4 regions of the Spirillospora sp. NPDC000708 genome follow, and region 2 is predicted to be linked to each of the others. Evidence: riboswitches for the same ligand, from Rfam matches in the RefSeq annotation. Region 2 holds a riboswitch; each other region holds the start of a gene.
The links. Region 2 has a riboswitch for cyclic di-AMP ahead of ABT299_RS51480 (CHAP domain-containing protein). Riboswitches for the same ligand answer to the same signal wherever they lie in the genome.
Positions count from the first base shown of each region.

Region 1: linked by a shared signal. The riboswitch ahead of ABT299_RS02205 (CHAP domain-containing protein) and the one ahead of ABT299_RS51480 (CHAP domain-containing protein) in region 2 are both predicted to bind cyclic di-AMP.
Region 3: linked by a shared signal. The riboswitch ahead of ABT299_RS07935 (C40 family peptidase) and the one ahead of ABT299_RS51480 (CHAP domain-containing protein) in region 2 are both predicted to bind cyclic di-AMP.
Region 4: linked by a shared signal. The riboswitch ahead of ABT299_RS16985 (C40 family peptidase) and the one ahead of ABT299_RS51480 (CHAP domain-containing protein) in region 2 are both predicted to bind cyclic di-AMP.

Region 1 covers NZ_JBEPCJ010000002.1:137,634-143,055, reverse strand. Annotated here, with positions in the region: gene ABT299_RS02210 (SpoIIE family protein phosphatase) at 1-554, shown strand, start outside; cyclic di-AMP (ydaO/yuaA leader) riboswitch at 1,035-1,190, shown strand; gene ABT299_RS02205 (CHAP domain-containing protein) at 1,203-2,000, shown strand; gene ABT299_RS02200 (bifunctional glycosyltransferase/CDP-glycerol:glycerophosphate glycerophosphotransferase) at 2,202-5,111, shown strand; gene ABT299_RS02195 (glycosyltransferase) at 5,089-5,422, shown strand, end outside.
Region 2 covers NZ_JBEPCJ010000175.1:625-6,046, forward strand. Annotated here, with positions in the region: gene ABT299_RS51470 (M48 family metallopeptidase) at 1-932, opposite strand, end outside; gene ABT299_RS51475 (hypothetical protein) at 929-2,278, opposite strand; gene ABT299_RS51480 (CHAP domain-containing protein) at 2,345-3,331, opposite strand; cyclic di-AMP (ydaO/yuaA leader) riboswitch at 3,349-3,491, opposite strand; cyclic di-AMP (ydaO/yuaA leader) riboswitch at 3,716-3,917, opposite strand; gene ABT299_RS51485 (C40 family peptidase) at 4,421-5,422, opposite strand, start outside.
Region 3 covers NZ_JBEPCJ010000007.1:76,440-81,861, reverse strand. Annotated here, with positions in the region: gene ABT299_RS07945 (FHA domain-containing protein) at 1-432, shown strand, start outside; gene typA (translational GTPase TypA) at 529-2,382, opposite strand; cyclic di-AMP (ydaO/yuaA leader) riboswitch at 2,573-2,716, shown strand; gene ABT299_RS07935 (C40 family peptidase) at 2,723-3,751, shown strand; gene ABT299_RS07930 ((deoxy)nucleoside triphosphate pyrophosphohydrolase) at 3,763-4,131, opposite strand; gene ABT299_RS07925 (Mut7-C RNAse domain-containing protein) at 4,171-4,947, opposite strand; gene ABT299_RS07920 (amidohydrolase family protein) at 4,988-5,422, opposite strand, start outside.
Region 4 covers NZ_JBEPCJ010000020.1:85,796-91,217, reverse strand. Annotated here, with positions in the region: gene ABT299_RS17000 (RDD family protein) at 287-967, opposite strand; gene ABT299_RS16995 (RDD family protein) at 975-1,862, opposite strand; gene ABT299_RS16990 (amino-acid N-acetyltransferase) at 1,869-2,399, opposite strand; cyclic di-AMP (ydaO/yuaA leader) riboswitch at 2,727-2,918, shown strand; gene ABT299_RS16985 (C40 family peptidase) at 2,922-3,899, shown strand; gene ABT299_RS16980 (LuxR C-terminal-related transcriptional regulator) at 4,199-4,468, opposite strand; gene ABT299_RS16975 (substrate-binding domain-containing protein) at 4,905-5,422, shown strand, end outside.

The DNA of each region.
Region 1 (5,422 bases), on a different contig from region 2:
ACGGGCGGGCGCTGTTCGCTATCGGGGACGCGGCGGGGCACGGCCTCCCGGCGGCGGCGTCGATGGCGCGCAGCCGCAACGGGCTGCTCGGGCTGTCGTGCACCGGGGAGTCGGCGGGGCAGCTGGTGGGCTGGCTGAACGAGCTGGTCGGCAGCATGGACCCGCCGGCGACCGGCACCGCGATCGTGGGCCATTACCGGCCGGACCGGCGCGTCATGGAGTGGACGTGCGCCGGGCATCTGCCGCCGATCCTGGTGCGGGACGGGCACGCCGAGCCGCTGGAGGTCTATCGCGACCCGATGCTCGGCGCGCTGCCGGATTGGGAATACACGACGATCTCCACGGAACTGCGGCCGGGGGATCTGCTGTTCCTTTACACCGACGGCCTCGTGGAGCGCCGGGACACCGATCTCGATGAGCGGATCGATCGGCTCACCGGCATTCTGCGGGACTCCTCGTCGGGGCCGGAACTGGCGCTGGACGAGGTGCTCGCGCGGATGGAGCACGACCGGGCGGCCGACGACACCACGATGTTCGCCCTGCACGTGGAGTGATCTTCAGCAGGTCAGGCCGCCCGTGAACCAGAGTGACGTAGGCCACATCGGCAGGGGAGTGGCGCGGTCCGTGTGATCTGCGCCGCGGCGCCCGGGCGGGCCGTGAAGGGCGGAAGCGTCCCGCGCCTTTTGATCATTTTACCTTTCCTGGGCCGGTGGGCGGTGGCTGGAATCCCCTATGCCGTAAGGGCTTCGGGCCGTCCGGAGAAAGATCGGGAAGGTCCGGCCGGGGGTGGTCGTTGAAGCGGGGTTGCAACGGCGTTGAGCAGGCAAAAGATCCTTTTGCGGCCGGTTTGCTTTTCTTGTGAGTGTTGGTACCTTCTTGCACGAATCAAGCAGCGCGTTCCATGCGTTGCACGCCGGCCGCTTCCATGCGCGGCCGAGGGTCGCTGAGCGGAATCCGCACGCGACGCGCGCCGCATATGCGCGCCCCCTCGAGATCAGTCGCTGAGATACATCCGAATATCCGGCACCGCGTCCCGCGGTGCGAGGCCGAGTCCGTCCAGGTCCACCCGACCGGACGGAGCCGGGGACCCAAGGTTCCAGGGGTGAATCGGCGCGTCCGTCAGGCCGCGCCGTAGGGCTCTTCCATGCCCGAATCCGTCAGCTAACCCGGTAGGCGTCATGGGAGACAAGGAGATTCCCTGCATGACCGGTCGTTTCGATCGTTTTACCAAGAACTTCGCCCCCCGACTGAGCGGGCGCCTCACCGGCGCCGCCTCCCGCGCCGCGCTCGCCCGCATGAGCCCCGAGGACCGGGCCGTGGGCGTCGCCGTGGCGGGTGTGATGGCCGGCGCGGTCGGACTGGCGATCTTCAACCCCCTGGCCGGGGGCACGGCGTCCGCCGAGACGCCCGCCCAGGCCGCCGCGCAGCACCGCGAGAGCGTGGTGTCCGAGCGCTCCGGGACCGAGCACGCGCCCCGCAAGGCGACCCGGTCCGCGTCCCGCACGGTCGCCGCGTCCACCGTGATCAAGCTGGCGAAGTCGCAGGTCGGCGAGAGCGAGAGCCGCAGCGGCTCGACCAAGTACGCGGACTGGTACGCCTCCACCCCGCACGCCGCGGTGACCGCCCGGCGCGACGGCGGCAGCGTCGGCGACTACCGGGGCGCCGAGTGGTGCGACATGTTCGTGTCGTGGCTCAGCGCGCAGACGGGCGTGAAGAACATGGGCTGGGACGCCTACACCGTCCAGCACGCCTCCTGGTTCGAGAAGGCCCACCGCTGGGGCGACACCGCCAAGCCCGGCGCGGTCGTGTTCTTCGACTGGCAGAACGGGTCCCGCGGCGGGATCGACGACATCGACCACGTCGGCCTCGTCGTCAAGGACAACGGCAACGGAACGATCACCACGATCGAGGGCAACACCGACAACGCCGTCAAGGAAAAGATCCGCGACAAGTCCGAAGTCGTCGGCTACGGATACCCCGACTACGCCAAGTCTCGATGATCCGTCCCGCAGGCGAATGATCTGATTCGTGCGGATGGAAGGCGCCCGGTCCTCGACCGGGCGCCTTTGGCGTTCCCAGGTGGTCTGCCGCGACCTGTCGGGTAATGCTAAGCATTGACAGCTTTTGATCTGAGTTGGCCCTTGACGCCTCCTTGCTGGAAAGGAACCCCTGACACGCCGGCGGAGCGGAGGGGGATGCCCATGCGGGTGCGCCCGGATGTGAGCGTGGTGGTGATCGCCTACAACGACGCCGCCCGGCTCCCGCGGGCGGTCGCCTCGTCGCTCGCGCAGTCGCTGGGCGGCGTCGAGACGGTGATCGTCGACGACGCGAGCACCGACGGCACCGGCGAGGCCGCGGACCGGCTCGCCGCGGCGCACCCCGGCCGGGTCGGGGCGGTGCACCTGCCCGTCAACTCCGGAGGCTGCGGCCGCCCGCGCAACGTCGGCGTCGAGCGGTCGGACGGCCGGTACGTGATGTTCCTCGACAGCGACGACCTGCTGGACCGGCACGCCTGCCTCAACCTGCTCTCCGCCGCGCAGGAGACCGGCGCCGACCTGGTCTCCGGGCTCTGCGACCGGGTCTTCCTGGACGTGCCGAAGGGCTCGAAGGACCGGGCCCGGCCCTGGTACCCGTGGCTCTACGAGCGCAGTGCCGTGTACGGGTCGCTGGAGGAGAACCCCGACCTGCTCTACGACACCCTGTCGACGAACAAGCTCTACCGCCGGGGGTTCCTGGAGGACGGCGCGCTGCGCTTCGTCGAACGGCTCCACTACGAGGACCTGCTGTTCAGCGCGGAGGCGTACACGGCCGCCGCGCGCATGGCCCTGATCCCCCACCGGGTCTACAACTGGCTGGTCCAGGACCGGCGGGCGAAGCCGTCGATCTCCAACCGCCGGGACGAGCTGGCCAACTTCGCCGACCGGCTGGAGATCCACCGGCGCATCGACATGCTGTTCGAGCTGCGCGGCGCGGACGGGCTGAAGCGCGCGAAGGACGCCAAGTTCGTCAACCACGACCTGCTGCTCTACCTGCGCGAGCTGCGGGACCGCGACCCGGTGTACCGGGCCAGGTTCCTGGACCTCGCGGCCGGCTACCTCGCCGGGCTGGACCCGGTGGTGTTCGAGACGGCCAACCCGCTCGCCGCGATCGCCGCGTTCCTGATCAGGGAGGGCGACCGGGCGGGGGCGCTGGCGGCGGCCGAGTACCTGCCCGGCCGCCGGTCCGATCTGCACGCCCCGCTGGTGGAGCGGGACGGCCGGGTCTTCTGGGGCGGGAGCCCGCCGCGCGGGGACCTCGGCCGCCGCGTCCTCGACGTCACCGACCTCGGCTTCCACCTGTACCCGCTCGGGGAGCTGCGGCCCGCCGCCGTCGTGACCCGGCTGGAGACGCGCGGCGGCCGCGCCCGCCTGGACGGGCACGTGCTGAACCCGCTGGACCGGATCCCGCGCGGCGCGGCGCTGTCGGCCTCGCTGGAGTTCCGCGACCGGCGTGATGCGCGCGGGGCGCGGGTGCCCGCCGAGATCGTCCACGAGGGCGACCGGCTGGCCTGGCGCGCCGAGTTCGACCCGGCCGCCCGGATCCGGCCGATCGGGTTCGTCGACCCGGTCTGGGACGTCCGGCTCCGCGTGGAGGTCGACGGCGAGGAGATGGTCACCCGGCCGGGCGGGTCGGCGGGAACCGCCGCCGCGAAGGCCCCGGTCCTGCGCGGCGTCGAGCTGCCCGTGCGGCCGCGCCTGACGCGCCTGGCGGGCGACGTGCTCCGATCGTTCGTCACCGAGGACGGGCACCTGGCGTTCAGGCTGGAGACCGGCAGGCTGGAGGCCGGCGGCCCGCGGACGCGTCGCGCCGCCGCAGCCGTAGCGCGGGTCGTGAGCAGCCCGCCGGCGCGGCGCGGCAGGCGGCGCGCGCGGCGGCTGGAGCGCTCCATGCGCCGTGCGCTCGCCTCCAGCAGGACGAAGGCCGCCGTGTTCAACCGGATCCTGACCCGGCTGCCGGTCCGCAGGGGCCTGGCGGTGTTCGAGAGCCATCTCGGGCTGCACTACTCCGACAACCCGAAGTACATCTACCGGGAGCTGCGCCGCTCGGGCCGCCCGGTCGAGGCCGTGTGGTCGTACGCGAGGTCCGTGAAGGGCTTCCCGTCCGACGCGAGGCTGGTCCGGCGGGACTCCTGGCGCTACCACCTCGCGCTCGCGCGGGCGGAGTTCTGGATCGACAACCAGGGGTATCCGGACCGCCTGCGCAAGCGCCCCGAGACCACCTACATCCAGACCTGGCACGGGTCGGCGTACAAGCTGATGGGGCTCGACCAGCCGCGGATGAAGAGCGGGCCCGCGTCCGACCGCGCCCGGCTCGCGCGGAGCGTGGACCGCTTCGACTGCTTCCTCGTCCGCTCCCGCCACGACGTGGACACCCTGGTCAAGGGGCTCGGCGTCCGGGCGGAACCGCTGCCGGCCGGGTACCCGCGCAACGACCCGCTCGTCAACGGCCTCGACAGGGACGCCGAGCTGGCCGCCGAGGTCGCCGCACTGCGCCGCTCGCTCGACCTGGACGACGGGCGCCGCGCCGTGCTCTACGCGCCGACCTTCAGGCCGGGGCCGACGGGGAAGCCGGTCGGGCCGATGGAGCCGCCCGTGGACCCGGTGCGGTTCGCCCGCGAGCTCGGGGACGAGATCGTGCTGCTCGTCCGCCCGCACTACCTGTGCCGGGCGAACCTGCCGCCGTCGGCGTCGAGCGCCATGCGGGACGTCGGGGGAGTGGCGGACGCGACCCTGCTGCTCCTGCTCGCCGACGCGCTGGTCACCGACCACTCCTCGATCATGTTCGACTACGCGCTGCTGGACCGGCCGATCGTGCTGCACCTGCCGGAGGACGGCGAGCACGCCACCGGCTACTTCGACCTGGAGGAGCACGCGCCCGGCCCGGTCACGCGGACCGAGGACGAGCTGATCGCCGCACTCGCGGACCTGGACGCCGCCGGGTCCGCGCACGCGGCGGCGCGCCGCGCGTTCGCCGAGCGGTTCGGCGAGCACGACCGCGGGACCGCCGCGCGCACCGTCGTGGACCGTTACTTCGGAGAGAGGAGCGCCCATGGTTCCCACCGGAACCGCTGAGCACGCACCGCGCGACGTCTTCATCGTCTGCAACAACGTCGACGAGATGGGGGGCCTGCAGCGCTGGGCGCACCACATGGCGCGGATGCTGGCCGAGCGTGGCGACCGCGTCACCCTCGTCGGGATCGTCCGTGGGCCGGACGGGCACCACCACGACCACGACGGCCTTTACCGGGTGGAGGTCCTGCACGACACGTGGCGCCCGCCGGTGCTGGAGTGGCGGCCGGACCGGCTGCGGGACCGGGTGAACGCGGCGGCGCGCGGGCGCGACGTGTGGCGGTCCACCGTGCAGCGGCGCGGCGCCGCCCGCC
Region 2 (5,422 bases):
AGCTCGTGCCCGACGATCGACTCGATCTGCGGGCGCGGCGACTTCAGCAGCGTGTCGTACAGGACGATGCGGCGCGTCGAGCCGAACCCGGACACGTAGGCGTTCAGCGAGGTCGTCCGGCGCGACGCGTCGGCGACGAGGACGTCCTTGACCGGCACCCCGTCGCGTTTCGCCATGGCGAGCAGGTCGGTGCGCAGCCGGCCGGCGGGCAGCGAGTGGAACTTGTTGAAGACCGGCTCGACAGCGACCGGGTAGATGAACGACACCGCGACGACGAGCACGAACCCGCCCCCGGCGGCGCCCGTCCACCAGTAGCGCGGGAAGCGGCGGACGACCGCGTACAGCAGGAGCAGCGCGATCGTGTAGATGACCCAGGTGACGCCGAGGGACTTGAGCTGGTCGACGGCCCACGAGGGCCAGCTCTGGGTGGACAGCCCGTAGCGGCGCAGGACCGATTCGCTCCAGATGTCGAACGGGAGGCCGGCGACGCGCAGCAGCGTGGTGAGGGCGACGGCCGCGGCGGCGACGCGCAGGGGGCGGCGGCGGACGCGCGCGGTCGTCCAGCCGATGAACCGGGAGCCGAGCGGCGTGAAGCCGAGGACCAGGACCACGGCGAGGCCGACGACGAGCCCGGAGTAGGCGGGCGGGTTGATGGCGCCGTCGAAGGCCTTCGCGCGGGCGATCTCGCGCGGGGTGAAGTCGAGGGAGGGGTCGGCCCGCACGTGCCCGCCGGGGACGTGGCCGGGCAGCGGGTTCCACGGGGTGGTGAGGCCGAGGACGGCGGCGACGCCGGCGAACAGCAGGACGGCCGCGACGGCGGCGGCGCGGCGCGGCCCCCGCGTCCCGCCGGCGGCCGCGCGGCCGTCCGGGCCGGCGTCCGGGCGGCGGGGGTGTTCGGCGACCGACGGCTCGCCGCCGTCTCCCTCGCTCATGTGAGCTCCTTCTTCAGGTAGTCGCGCCACAGCGCGACGAAGCGGTCCCGGGTGAGGCCGAGCACGGAGCGCAGCGCGGCGGCCTCGGAGGCCCGCCCGGCGGCCCGGTACAGCCGGACGAGCGTCGCCTCACCGTACCGGCCGGCGACCATCCGGCAGGCGAGCCAGGACTCCTGGTACGCCTGGGAGAGGTGGTCGGAGGAGCCGGCGAAGTCGGCGGCGGCGGGCAGCGCGGACGGGACCCGGCCCGACCGCAGCTCGCGGCGCAGCTCGCTGGCGGCCGACCGGACGCTCACCTTCGCGTGCTTGTAGCCGACGTAGTCGGCGAACCCTTCGATGAGCCAAAGGGGGGTGGTGTGGTCGGTGGCGCCGCCGGTCGCGACGTGGGTCAGCTCGTGGGTGAGCACGACGGTGCGGCCGAGCTCGTTGAGCCGGCCGAAGGTGCCGGGGGAGACGATGACGCGGTCCTCGCCGCGGCCGCCGCCCGCGGACGGCGCGACGGTGGCGAGCGCGGCGATCTGGCCGAGGCTCTCGTCCGGGCCGGCGAGGGAGGCGGCGAGCCGCTCGTCGGCGGGGACCAGCGCGACGGCCCGCTGCGCCCAGCCCTTCCCGACGACGCCGGTGACGACCGGGACGGCCGCGTCGAGGCGCTCGGCGATGCCCTTCAGCCCGCCGCCGTCGCCGACGACGAGGCCGGCGCGGCCCCGGACGACGCTCAGCGGTCCGGCGTCCCAGATCTCGGCGTCGTCGTGGTAGCCGAGGGCCGAGCCGTCGCCGACGACCGTCCAGGCGCCGGAGCGGGGCGCGAACGTGAGGTGGCGGGCGCGGGCGACGTCGCCGCGGTCGAAGCCGCGCAGCCGGTACCGGGTCTCCACGCGGACGACGGCGGCGCCGCCCTCCGCGTTCGCCGACTCGGTGCCCGCGAACCGCTCCGTCCAGCCGTCCAGGGGCAGCCTGCGGAGGTTGTCGTAGAGCCGGGCCTGGGCGTCCTGGAACGCGGCGGGCGCCGAGGAGACCGTGGCGAGGAAGGCGGTGCGGTCGCCGGCCGCGACGGCGCGGGACCGGTTCGCCAGGACGGCGCGCGCCGTGTCCGGATCGAACGGAGCGGAGGGCCGGGCGGTGCGGGCCGCGGCCCGGGACCCGCTGGACCGTGCGCCGAGGACCCCGGCGCCGCCGGCGGCCAGCAGCGCGGCGCCGCCGGCGCCCAACGCGAGGGCCCGGCGCCGCGTCACGGCGCCGGGCCGCGCCCACAGGTCCCGCGGAAGGACGGGACCGCCCCGCCGGGTTCCGGGGGCGTCGTGCCCCTCGTCCTCGGCGGGGCCGTCCTGCGGTGGGCCGTCCTCCATGCGCGCGATCCTATTGAGCCTTCCGTGGAAGCGGTGCCACCGGCGCCGTGTCGCCGTCCGGGGTCACTAGGCGTAGTCGGGGTAGCCGTAGCCGACCACGGTGTCCGTCGAACGCTCCTTGACCTGCACGGAGTTCCCGGTGTTGCCCTCGACGGTCTGGATCGTCCCGTCGCCGTTGTCCTTGATGACCATCCCCACGTGCTGGATGTCGTCGGCGGACTTGCCGCCGCTCCAGGAGAAGAAGACGATCGCGCCGGGCTTGGGCGCGTCGCCCCAGCGGCCGTTGTCCTGGAACCACTGGGCGTGCGCGACGGTCCAGGCGTCGCTGCCGATCTGGTCGGTGAAGCCGAGCTTGTCGCCGATCCAGGAGATGAACATGTCGCACCACTCGGCGTCGCTGTACTCCTGCACGGACCCGCCGTCGCGGGCGACGGTCTCCTTGGCGCGCTCAGTGCCCTCGTACCAGTCGCCGAACTTGGTGTCGCCGTTGCCGTCGGGGCTCGTGCCGACCTGGGAGCGGGCGAGCTCGATGGCGGCCTCGGCGGTCGGGCGGGACTTCTTGGAACGTTCCTTGGGGCCGGCGGCCTCCGGCGCGCTCGCCGTGCTGCGACGGGGCGCCGCCTTGGCGGGCGCCTCGGCCTGGGGCGTCCGGCGCGGGGACACGTGCTTCTGCGGCGCGGGCGCGACGGCCAGGTCGGCCGCGGCGGCCGGCTTGGCGGGCTCCGGCCCGCCGAACGGCAGGACCGACGCCTGCGCGGTGGCCACGGCGGTGCCGAGGACGGCGGCGCCGATGATCACGCCGCCGGTGGTGCGCCAGGCGACGGCGCGCCCGCTCTTGCGGTGCCGGCCGCCCGCCGCCGCGTGGGCGGTCTCGCCGCCGGCGTCCGGTGCCTCGGGCAGGACCTGGGCGGTGATCACCCTGGGCGCCGGGGCGGCCCCGGCCGCGCGGCCCGCCTTCTTCGCGGGGGCCGCGTGGTGCGCGGGGGTCCTTCTGACGGGGGTGATGGGAGTCGTGTCGCTGGTGGGGCTTGCCTTGCGGTGCTTGCCTGCCACGGGGGGATCTCCTTGGCTTCCATGCCGCCTACCGGGTTAGCTGACGGGTTCGGGCGTGGAAGCCGCCCTACGGCCTGCGGGCAGGCCGATTCACCCCGAGGGGACATGGGTGGGTCCCCGGCTCCGTCACCGGCCACGCGGGCACGGGACGGACTCGGCGGTGGCGCGCCCGGGGGCGGGCACGCCGGTTCGGATGGGGGTCCTCTCGGGAGGGGGCGCTGTCGTCGCGCCCGCGGAGAGGCAGAGAAAGAGGGGGCGGGCGCGGCCGTGCGCTCAGCGGACGGCCGCGCCCGGAGAGATTGGTGCCGTTCGGCTAGGAGGCCCGTCCGGGCCCGTCATCCGGCCGCGGCGGGGCGTTCTGCTGAGGGTAGGTGGACAGTGTTCACTCCTTCTTCCAGACGCCTACCGGGTTAGCTGTCGGGTTCGGGCGTGGAAGTGGCCCTACGGCGGCTCTCACCGGTCGTGCCGGAAGAGGCGCACCGATTCACCCCGGGTACCGGAATGTCCGTCCGGAACTGCTCCGGACTCCGGTGAAGGTGGGTCCCCGGTTCCGCGCCGCACGGCGCGGATTCGGCGCTGCCGCTGCGATCCTGTGGGCGTCATGGGGCCCGTGCGCGGGACCCTTTGTCCCGCGTGCGAAAGAGCGGCGCTGATGTTGTGATGGCGGCGGCCCCTTGTCCGGGGGACCGCCCGGGCCGGAGCCCTGTGTGGTCCAGCGTGGCGCGCTCTCAGCGCCATGCACGCTGTCGGCGTGCGCACGGTGGGCCGGGCCGGCCGGGTCTCGGAGAGACCGGTGCGGCACGCTCTCCCGGTGCCGCGGGGCGACGCGTGGATCGTGCCGCCCTGGGGGACGGCGCGTGGGGCGCGCCGCCCGGTCCGCGGCCGCCGTGACGGTGTGCCGCGTGGGGCCGCGGCGTCTGGAGGGCGCCGCGTGACCAGTGCGTCTGGAGGGCGCCTGGGTGGTGACAAGGTACCAAAGCCCCAACAGAAGGCAAACCCCCCCAAAATCAACAACGGACCAGGTCAGCCCTGGTCCGTTGCCATCGGGGGGAGCGAACGGCCCCGCGCGGGGGGCCGTTCACATGATCGTCAGGGGCGTCCCGCGCCGTAGAAGTTCGACGTGTAGTAGCCCGACAGAGAGCTGATCTTCACCACGTCGCCGGTGTGCGGGGCGTGGATGAACTTCCCGCCGCCGACGTACATGCCGACGTGCGAGAGCCCGCTGAAGAACACCAGGTCACCGGGCTGCAGGTCGCTCTGGGAGACGTGCTTGACGGCCGCCCACTGGGAGTTGGTGGTGCGGGTGATGTTGACGCCCGCGGCCTCCCAGGCGCGCATCGTCAGGCCCGAGCAGTCGTAGGAGCCCGGACCGGTCGCGCCGTAGGAGTACGGCTTGCCGAGCTGGGCGTAGGCGAAGTTGAGCGCCGTCCGGGCCGAGCCGCTGGCCGGGCCGTTGTAGGTGCCGCCCGTCCCGCCGCCGCTCGAACCGCCGCTGGAGGCGCCGCCGCCGGTCTGCTGGACCAGCTTCTTGGCCTCCCGGACCTTCTTGTCGAGGTCCTTCTTGGCCTTGGCGAGCTCGTCGTGCTTGGTCTTGACGTCGTTGTAGGCGCTCTGCGCCTGGGCCTGCTCGCGGCGCAGCCGCTGCGCGGTCGCCAGGAACTGGGTGAGCTGGGAGCTGCGCTGCTCGGAAAGCTGGGTGAAGACCGCCGCCTGGTCGAGGACGGACTGCGGGTCGCCGCTGCCGACGAAGCCGGTGACGTCCGTGGAGTCGCCGTTCTTGTAGGCGTCCGCGGCCATCTGGGCGATCGCCGAGCGCTGCTTGTCGAAGGAGGCCTGCTCCTCCGCCGACGCCTTCTTGGCGGCGGCCAGCTTCTTCTGGGCGATCTTCAGCTTCTCGGTGTTCTGGTTGTACTGCTCGACCTTCTTGTCCATCTCCTCGTTGAGCTGGTCGAGCTTCTTCTGCGCCTGCGCGTGCGTGGGCTTCGGCTTGGCGTGCGCCACCACGGGCGGGAACGCGAAGGACGCGGTCGCCGCCAAGCACGCGGTGACCGCCAGGCGGCGGGTGACCCCTATCCCCGTCGAGCCGGCTCT
Region 3 (5,422 bases), on a different contig from region 2:
GGGCACCAGCACCCGCAGCAGCCCGACAGCACGGCGTTCATGTGCCCGTACTGCGAGGCCGTGCTGACCAACCCGGGCGCCGCGCAGTGCAACTCGTGCGGCCGGCCGCTGCCCCAGAAGGGCACGCCCGTCCTGCGGGTCCAGTTCCCGACCGGCGAGCTGAAGGTCTCCGTCGGCCAGCACCTGGTGCTCGGCCGGGACGCCGGCCAGTCGCCGGTGGCCGCCACGTTCACCCAGTACGACAACGTGTCGCGGCGGCACTCGACGGTCTGGCTCGACCCGTCCGGGACGGCCTGGGTCCGCGACGAGGGCTCCACCAACGGGACGTTCGTCAACGGCGAGCGGCTCCCCCGCGGCGTGGAGGCCCCGCTGCGCGACGGCGACCAGCTCCGCCTGGCCGCCGACGTGACCGGCACGGTCCAGCTCGCCTAGCACGACCGGCCGGCACGACCGACAACGAAACGGCCCCGCGGTTCCTCGGAACCGCGGGGCCGTTTCCTTTCGCGTCCTGTGCGCCTCGTCCCGGCGTCAGCCGGCGCGCTTGGTGCGGGCGCGCATCCGCTCGCGCTCCTTGGCGTCCAGCACCACCTTGCGGATGCGGACGTTCGCGGGGGTCACCTCGACGCACTCGTCCTCGCGGCAGAACTCGAGGGCCTCCTCCAGCGACAGGACCCGCGGCGGGGTGAGCCGCTCCAGCTCGTCACCGGTGGAGGAGCGCATGTTCGTGAGCTTCTTCTCCTTGGTGATGTTGACGTCCATGTCGTCGGAGCGGGAGTTCTCCCCGACGATCATGCCCTCGTACACCTCGGTGGTCGGCCCCACGAAGAACGTGCCGCGCTCCTGCAGGTTCGTGATCGCGTACGCGGTGGCGGCGCCGGAGCGGTCCGCGACCAGCGAGCCGGACGGCCGGGTGCGCAGCTCGCCGAACCAGGGCTCGTAGCCCTCGAACACGTGGTGCGCCATGCCGGTGCCGCGGGTCTCGGTCATGAACTCGGTGCGGAACCCGATCAGGCCGCGCGCCGGGACCAGGAACTCCATCCGGATCCAGCCGGTGCCGTGGTTGGTCATGTGCTCCATGCGGCCCTTGCGGACCGCCATCAGCTGCGTGACCGCGCCGAGGTGCTCCTCGGGGATGTCGACGGTGAGCCGCTCGACCGGCTCGTGCTTCTTGCCGTCGATCTCCCGCGTGACGACCTGCGGCTTGCCGACGGTCAGCTCGTAGCCCTCCCGGCGCATGTTCTCCACCAGGATCGCGAGGGCCAGCTCGCCGCGGCCCTGCACCTCCCAGGCGTCGGGGCGCTCGGTCGGCAGCACCTTGATCGACACGTTGCCGACCAGTTCGCGGTCGAGCCGGTCCTTGACCATCCGGGCGGTGACCTTCGTGCCCTTCTCGCGGCCCGCCATCGGACCGGTGTTGGTGCCGATCGTCATGGAGATCGCGGGCTCGTCCACCGTGATCAGCGGCAGCGGGCGCGGGTCGTCCGGGTCGGCGATGGTGTCGCCGATCATGATCTCCGGGATGCCGGCGATCGCGATGATGTCGCCCGGCCCCGCCTCGTCGGCGGGCTTGCGGGTCAGCGCCTCGGTCATCAGCAGCTCGGTGATCTTCACCTTCTCGATGCTGCCGTCGTGCCGGCACCACGCGACCTGCTGGCCCTTCTTGATCGTCCCCGCGTGCACGCGGCACAGCGCGATCCGGCCCAGGTAGCTGGAGGCGTCCAGGTTCGTCACGTGCGCCTGCAGCGGCGCGTCCGGGTCGAACGACGGCGCCGGGATCGTCTCGGTGATGACCGTGAAGAGCGGCTCCAGGTCCTCGCTGTCGGGCATGCCGCCGTCGGCGGGCTTGTTCAGCGACGCCCGCCCGGCGCGCCCCGAGGCGTACACGATCGGGAAGTCGATCTGGTCCTCTTCGGCGTCGAGGTCCATGAACAGCTCGTACGTCTCGTCCACGACCTCGTCGATGCGGGCGTCGGGCCGGTCGGTCTTGTTCACGACCAGGATCACCGGCAGCCGCGCCTCGAGCGCCTTGCGCAGCACGAACCGGGTCTGCGGCAGCGGCCCCTCGCTGGCGTCCACCAGCAGGACGACGCCGTCCACCATGGACAGGCCGCGCTCGACCTCGCCGCCGAAGTCGGCGTGGCCGGGCGTGTCGATGATGTTGATGGTCAGGCCGTTGTGCCGGACGGCCGTGTTCTTGGCGAGAATGGTGATGCCCTTCTCGCGCTCAAGATCGTTGGAGTCCATGACGCGGTCGTCGACGTCCTGGTTCTCGCGGAAGGCGCCGGACTGCCAGAGCATGGCGTCGACCAGCGTCGTCTTGCCGTGGTCGACATGGGCGACGATCGCGACGTTCCGGAGGTCGTCGCGCGTGGAGATGGGCATGCGGGCTCGCCTTGCGTGAGAGTTCGGGAGTCGCCGCAGACGCGCGGCTGCCACCATTCTACTTGGCGCACGGCGCCGCCTGTTCAGAGCCGCTCGTCCCCTGCCTCACACGGGCCTCGATTGGCCATCTTTGCCCATCCTTTGTAATCTTCCCGAGATCCGGTCGTCCGGAGCCCCACCCCCCGGGGCTGCGACCGGACCGCCGAATCCCCCGCGGCACCCACCCGCGGACGAACCGGGGACCCATCCCCCTGGGGTGAATCGACGCACGTCGTAGGGCGACTCCTGGCCCGAACCCGTCAGCTAACCCGGTAGGCGAGCGAGGAGAGGAGACACCGGCTTGGCACCGGACCCCCGTCCCCGGCGGCGCGTCGCGCCGACCGCCACCGCCGCCGCAGTGCTGGTCATCGGCCTCGGCACCACCGCCCCCGTCGCCGCGCACGCCGCGACCCCCTTCGGCCCCGCCGCCGCACCGCAGGCCACCGGGACGCCCAGCCCCCTCCCCACCACGGAGAAGGGGCTGAAGCAGAGCCTCAAGGAACTGAACGACGAGGCCGAGACGCTCACCGAGCAGTTCAACAAGACCCGCGTCGACCTCGGCCGCGCGGTCAAGGCGGAGAAGTCCGCCACCGCGTACGCGCAGAAGCTGCTGCAGCAGACCGAGCCCGCCCGCCAGCGGCTCGCCCAGCTGGCCGCCGCCAACTACATGAGCGGCGGACCCGACGCGATCTTCAGCTCCGGCGGCAGCGCCGACAGCCTGTCCGACTCGGCCTACCTCCAGCAGAACCAGGCCACCACCGTCCTCGCCCTGCAGAAGCAGGTCGACCAGGCCGAGGCCGCCCAGCGCGCCGCGCAGCAGCGGACCGAGCAGGTCAAGCAGGCCCAGGCGAAGGTCCAGGCCGCCCGCAAGGCCGCCAAGGCCAAGGTGGACGAGGTCATGAAGCGCCTCGACAAGCTGACCACCACCCACACCACCGACCCGAAGTCCGGCCTCACCGCCACGATCAAGGGTTCGGACCTGCCCGCCAAGATGGCCCGCAAGGCCCTCACCAAGCTCGGCAGCCCGTACGTCTGGGGCGCCGCCGGCCCGAGCTCCTTCGACTGCTCCGGCCTCGTCGTCTGGGCCTACGCCCAGGTCGGCAAGCCGGGCCTGCCGCACTACACCGGCGACCTCTTCCAGCTCGGCACCAAGGTGTCCCGCTCCTCGCTGCGCGCCGGCGACCTGGTGTACTTCGGCAGCAACCTCCACCACATGGGCATCTACGTCGGCGACGGCAAGTTCCTCCAGGCGCCGCAGACCGGCGACGTGGTGAAGATCTCCAAGCTCTCCACCCGCTCCGACTTCGCCGGCGCGAACCGCATCTCCTAGCGGACCCCGCCTCAGCGGAGGTCGGGCTCCAGCTCCGTGATGACGGGGCGGTCGCCGGGGAGCCAGGCGACGTCGTACAGGTCGTCGCGGGTGAGCCAGCGCAGGGCCAGGTGTTCGAGGGCCCGCGGCTCGCCTTCGACGATCTCGGCGGTCCAGACGCGCAGGAGCGCGCGCTCGCTGAGCCGCCAGTCGCCGCCGACGCGGCGGAGCGGGCGGATCTTGACGGCGAGCTCCTCGTGGCACTCGCGGACCACGGCGTCCTCGTCGGACTCGCCCGGGTCCACCTTGCCGCCCGGCAGCTCCCAGCCGCCGGCCATGTGCGGCGGCTCGGCGCGCTGGGCGGCGAGCAGCCGCCCGTCGCGGATGATCGCGGCGCCCACGACGACCAGATCGGTGATGGTGACCAGCCCCTTCCGTCCCTACCCGTCTGAGACGGCCGCCCGGGGCCGGTCGGTTCCGGCGCGGGCGGTCCCGACCTGACGGGTCGCCTCCTCGACGATCCTCTCAAGGCGGTCGCCGTGCGCGCCGCGCCAGTACACCTGGCCGCAGCCGGCGCACCGACCGTAGACGTCGTAGCTGCGGCGGGTGCCGGCCTCCAGGTCGCGCTCGATCTCCTCCTTGTCGACGGCGACGAGGACGCCGTTGCAGGCGGTGCAGCGCGTCCAGGGGCTGAGGACGGGCGCGAAGCGGTCCAGGAGGTCGCGGAGCTGGTCGTCGGGCCGGGACCCGCGGACGTAGGCGCCGAACCAGAGCGCCCGGCGCCGCAGCAGGCCCCGGTCCTGGGTGAGCAGGACGCGGCGCTCGGCGTTCGCCTGGACGACCAGGGCCGGGTCGTCCATGTCGTTGTGGTAGGCGGTGTCGAGGCCGAGCAGCCGCATCCGGCGCGCGAGCGTGCCCAGGTGGACGTCGAGGAGGAAGCGCGGCGCGTCCTGGCCGGGGTCCAGCGGGACGGGCTGGGGCCGCGGCACGGGCTCCACGCCCACCTCGTCGCCGGCCGCGGGGCGCGCGGACGGCTCGACGGGCTCGCCGCGGACGGTCATCCGGCCGACCTCGGGGAGCGGCACCCCGAGCGACTCCACGACGTGGCCGAGCGTGGACGTCCCGTCCCACGCCACCCGGCTCACCGGTTCGCGCCGTGCGGCGGGCAGGAACATCAACAGGTCGTCGGCGATGCGGACGCGTATCTCGGACTCCACGCCGCCAGCATGCCACGCGGCGCCGACGATCCCCTCCCGATTATCCGGCGGTGATGCGGGCCGCCGCCGCCCGCAGCGTGTCCAGCAGGGACGGGACGTCGTGGCCCTTGAGGACTCCCCCGCTCTTCAGCACGCGGCCGCCGACGAGGACCGTGTCGACGTGCCGCGTCTCGGCGGACAGGACGACGGCCGCGATCGGGTCGTGCGCCGCCGCCATGCCGAGGGTGTCGGTGCGCAGGACGATCAGGTCGGCCTGCTTGCCGGGGGTGAGGGAGCCGGTGACGTCGGCGAGGCCGGCCGTCTCGGCGCCGCCGAGGGTCGCGGCGCGGAGGGCCTCGGCGGTGGTGAACCAGGTGCCGGCGCCGTCCGGGCGGGCGCGTTCGAGGAAGTACGCCGCGCGCATGACGCCGAACATGTCGCCCGGCCCGCTGGCGACGGTGTCGCAGCCGAGGCCGGTCGGGACGCCCGCGGCGTG
Region 4 (5,422 bases), on a different contig from region 2:
GCGCACCGGGAAGCAACTCCAAACCGGAGGGACCTTCCGGCACGAGACACATCCTCCGGGAATCCCGCCCGTAACCTGAACACGCCGGGAACGAGCTGGCATTGCCCGGCGAAGTCCGGTGTCCGAAACGGCGCGAGGATCTCCCCAAAGCCCTGCGGCCCGCAGGGCCGGGGGCAAAGCCGCGCGGCGCCCCGCACGGGCGCTCGACGTGATCAGCGCGTGCCGGGGGCGGACGCGCCCGGGACGGCGCGCCGCCAACTCCGAGAGTGCCGCAAACGCCGGTGAATCAGGGCGTGCGGCGTTTTACGACCAGGGTGCCGGCGAGCCTGTCATGGACGGCCCTGCGGTGCGTCCCCTCGTATATGAACCCGGCGTTCGCCACCCAGAACAGGCTCGCCAGAAGGCCGAGAATGTGGACGGGCCGCAGCGCGATCGGCACGGAGTACACGGCGGCCCGCAACACGGCCCGCAGGACGCTCGGACGGCCGTATCCGCCCTCAGGCGCACCGGCGAAGGTTTCAGGGGCCGCGGCCCGCTCCGCGCCCGTGAGGGCGCCCTCAGGGACGGACGGATCCGGGACGACCTGGATCCCCGCGAAGCGCTTGCCGAGGGTCTGCCCCCACAGGGCGAGCTGCACGGCCTCGTACAGCAGCATGCAGCCCGCCACGGCGGGCGGTGCGACGACGTCCAGCTGGTGGCCGGACACGAACTCCTTCACGACGATGATGACGGGCAGGCCGACCACGAGGGTGTCGACGATGCGCGCCAGCAGGCGCTGCCCGGGTTCGGCGAGCGCCGGCCCCTCCCCCGCGGCGCCCTCCACGGGGTCATCGACAGGATCAGCGGCGAGGTCATCGGCGGGATCAGCGGCGGGGTGGCCGTACAGCGCAGGTTCGCCGTCCGGGAGGGCGCTCCCGGTCCCGGACGGCTCATCCGACCCCTGCGCGGGCGTTCGGGGAGTCGCCATCGCGGACCTACTCCGCGTACTCGGCGTACTCGCCGTATCCCGCGCGCTCGTCGATGACGAGGGTGCCGGCGACGCGGTCGTGCAGGGCCTGGTGGAGGGGCTGGTCCCAGATGGCCCACAGGTACGCCATGAGCGCGCCCGCCCAGACCAGCAGCATCCCGTAGGCGAAGTACTGCCACACCATCACGGCGAGGACAAGGAAGAAGAAGACGCCGAGCTGGTACCCCACGTGGGTGATGGCGGCCCGCCACACGGCCTGCGTCGTCGTCAGCTGGTTCCCGGCCGGACGGGCCTGGACGACGCCGATGCCCAAGAAGCGCTTGCCGAACGTCCGGCCCCACATGGACAGCTGTACGGCCTCGTAGATGAACGGCAGGACGGACAGGACTGCGAACAGCGTGAAGATGATCGGCCAGTTCCAGATGCCGCCGTCGTCCTCCGTCTTGCTCCCGGGCTTCCCCAGCCCGAACGCGCCGACCGTGATGGGGAGGACGAGCGCGAAGCCGAAGGCCGCCACGAGCGTGTTGTCGATGAGGCGGGCCCCCGCGCGCCGCAGGATCGGCGCCAGCGGCATGTCGCCGCCCGAGGAACCGCCGTACTGGTCGTAGGACGGCTCATAGGACTCGTACGAGGGCTGCCCCCACTGGTCCTGCTGGGGTTCCTGCCACTGCTGTTGCGATGGCTGCTGCTGTTGCCATTGCTGTTGCTGCTGCCACTGCTGCTGTTGGGGCTGTTGCGGCTGCTGTGACTGCCACTGCTGTGCGGGCGGCTGAGCCTGGCCTTGCCGCTCGGGCTGCTGCCATTGCGGGGGACCCTGGTAGGGGGGCGGCGGGCCGTACGAGCCCGGCCCCTGCGACGACCCGTAGGGCCGGCCGCGGTTGGGGGAATCGCTCATGTGGGGTCAGTCCTCCAGGCGAAGCAACATCCGTGTGTTGCCCAACGTATTGGGCTTGACCCTGTCGAGGTCCAAGAACTCTGCCACGCCTTCGTCGTAGGAGCGGAGGAGTTCCTCGTACACCTCGGGCGCCACCGGAGTACCCAGGATCTGCTGAAAGCCGTGCCGTGCGAAGAACTCCACTTCGAAGGTAAGACAGAAAACCCGCCGGACGCCGAGTTCCCGTGCCGTCTCCAGGAGCTTGGAGACGATGCGGTGCCCGAGCCCGCGGCCGCCGTACCCCTTGTCCACCGCGACCGAGCGGACCTCCGCCAGGTCCTCCCACATCACGTGCAGCGCCCCGCAGGCGACGATGGGCCCGGACTCCCCCGGCCCGGCGCCCTGGACGTCCTCGGCGACCCAGAACTCCTGGACGTCCTCATAGAGCTTCACCGTCGATTTCTTGAGCAGGCGACGGCCCGATCCCGCGTACAGATCGACCAGCCTGCGAATCCCCTGAACGTCGGCGGTGCGCGCACGCCTGATGACGACTTCCACAAACAGGCGAGATTACCGAACTCGCCGCCCGTCCCCGGCCACCGGCGGCCACCCGGCACCGGTCCGGCGCTGCTCCGGGACGTGGCCGAGGGGCGCTCCAGGTCTGGCCGAGCGGGCTCCGGGTCTGGCCGGGGGTGGCCCCGGGCTTGACAGGTGCCGGCCCGCGGGCGCCACGGCGGGCCGGAGCGGTGCCGTCCGCAACCGCCGCTTACCCCCCGTACCGTCCGCCACGACCTGCGAATTCGCATGTTCTGGTTGGCATCCAATGGCGCTTCCGTTAGTGTCCCGCTCTGACGTCGGCCTTCCGCGAGGCGGAGGCCGGACCGCCGAGTCCACGGGCCGCAACCAGCGCCCCGAGGAGCCGGGGACCCACTTTCGGAGCGTTCGGGGGAGCACCCTGAGCCGATGCCGTCTGGGGTGAATCCGCAGCCGCGTGGAGGGATGCGCGCGCGCCCAGCGGACGGGCTGCTCCGGCCCGAACCCGTCAGCTAACTCGGTAGGCGGACGAGGAGAGGAGATTTGGTGCGGACGGCTCGTTTCCGTGTCCGGGCGCTCACGATCGCCGGCGCGCTCGTCGCCCTTTCCATCACGCCCCACGTGGTGGTCCCGCATTCGCTCTCGATGGCGCACGCCGACCCCGACCCGTCGGCCAAGGAGCTCAAGGACCAGGCGTTCAAGCTGGCGGACCAGCTGGAGAAGCTCACCGAGCAGTACAACGGCCTGAAGGTGAAGCTGGAGCAGTCGCAGCAGGCGGCCAAGGTCGCCGCCGGCAACGCCGAGCGCCAGCAGAAGTCCCTGGAGGGCCTGCGCGAGAAGGTCGGCAGCCTGGCCGCCACGAGCTACATGCAGGGCGGCACCGACCCCACGGTCTCGTTCATCTCCGCCCAGGACCCGCAGGTCGTCCTCGACCGCGCCGCCACCCTCAATTACTTCGCCACCCAGGACAGCACGCAGGTCCTCGGCCTCATGCAGGCGATGCAGTCCGCCCAGCGCGCGCGCAAGTCCGCCGAGGAGCGCGCCCAGCAGGTCACGCAGCTGAAGGCGCAGCTCACCGCGCAGAAGAAGAAGGTCACCACCGCCTACGAGAAGGTCCGCGGCAAGGCCGTCAAGAAGGACCCGTCCCTGCTGGCGAAGCTGCCCGTCATCGGCGAGGGCAAGGCCGCGGAGGCGCTCCGGTACGCGATGAGCAAGCTCGGCAGCCCCTATGTCTGGGGCGCCGCGGGGCCGACCACGTTCGACTGCTCGGGGCTGACGATGTGGGCCTACAAGCAGGTCGGCATCAACCTGCCGCACTACACCGGCAGCCAGTGGAACGCCGGGACCCACGTCTCGGAGAGCCAGATGCAGCCGGGCGACCTGATCTTCTTCTACTCCGACCTGCACCACATGGGGATGTACGTGGGCGGCGGCAAGATGATCCACGCCCCGCACACCGGCGACGTCGTCCGCATCGCGTCCCTGGCCGGTCGGCCGATCGCCGGCGTGGTCCGCGTCGCCTGAGCGCTCGGCAGACGCCCGCACGACAGACGCCCCTAGAGACGCGTCGGCAGCAGAGCCGATGGCCGCAGAACACACGGCAGCGGCGGGTGCCGGCTGGAGAGCCGGCACCAGACAGCCCGGTGCAAGGTGATGTGAACTGCGTCCGCGGCGGCGCTGCGCTCTTGCAGGGACCTACCTGCCGGGCGTAGGGCGCCGCCGCTGCGGGGTCGGACGAGTTCGTATCGCTGGACTTGCTTCCGGTCGGGCTGGTTTCCGGGTGATGACGCCCGCCGTCCCCTGACGGGCGTCGTCGGGTCGCGCTAGATGAGCTGCCTTCTGGCCGCCCACACCACGGCCTCGATAGGGGTGTTGACCTCCAGCCGGTCGCAGATGTTCCGCAACCTGCGGCGCAAGGTCCGTGCGCTCAGTTCCAGCTTGCGCGCCGCCACATCAGCGGTGACACCGCTGGCGATCTGGGCGAGCAACCTGATCTCCTCGTCGCTCAGCCCGAAATCGAGTGTGGCTGTTTCCACTCCGTCCTCCCTCGTCCGTGGTTGATGACCGCGGGGATGCAGCCGTCCGCTGCACAGGCACGGGTTGGGCCCTCGAACTGCATGCGTTGGGTTGCCGGGTCCGGAGCCTTCCGGACTCAGATCATCGGGTCGGGTTCCTTTTCCGTCTCGCGAGCTTGGCCGGAGGTGGCCGATGGGCCGATTGCGGGGTCGTGCGGGGGAACTCCGGGTGACGATTCACTCGTTGGCCACGTGTCAGGGTCGGGTCTGGGTCGTCGGTTCCGAACCCGCTCCCTCCTCGTTGGACTCACCGGATCTCGCCGCGGACGAAGATCGTGAATCGTTTCAAGCTACGCTTCGGCTCGGAACGCTAGGCGGCCGGATCCGGCCCGTCAAGCGCTGATTACGTGCTGTCTGTGCCCGAATGGTCGCAATACGTGACCGGGTTTTCGGGGATTGACAGGGGAAAGCCCAGCTACCTGGGAAAACACCACCGGGGCGGACGAGGAGCGACGTGCCACAGACCAGTATTCGCGAGGTCGCGCGGCGTGCCGGGGTCTCGGTTGGGACCGTTTCGAATGTCCTAAACCGGCCAGATCTCGTGGCCGAAGCAACCCGTAACCGGGTGCGCGAGGCGATCGAGGAGCTCGGATTCGTCCGCAACGAGTCCGCGCGGCGGCTCCGGACGGGCCCCGACCGCACCGCCGGCGAGTTCGGCGACGAGCCGCGCCGCGCGTTCGGCGTCGTCGTGGAGGACCTCACCAACCCGTACGCGGCCGACGTCGTGCGCGGCGCCGAGGAGGCGCTGAACGCGTCGGGCCACGACGCCCTCTGGCTGTCGAGCGACCACTCCGCCGCGAAGGAGGCGCGCTCGCTGGAACTGCTGGAGGAGCAGCACGCCGCGGGCGCCCTGATCGTTCCGGTCGGGCTGGGCAAGTCGCGCATCCGGCGGCTGCGCGCCGCGGGGCTGAGCGTCGTGCTGATGGACCGGGACGTCACCGACGCGTGCGCGGTCCACGTCGACCACGTCGC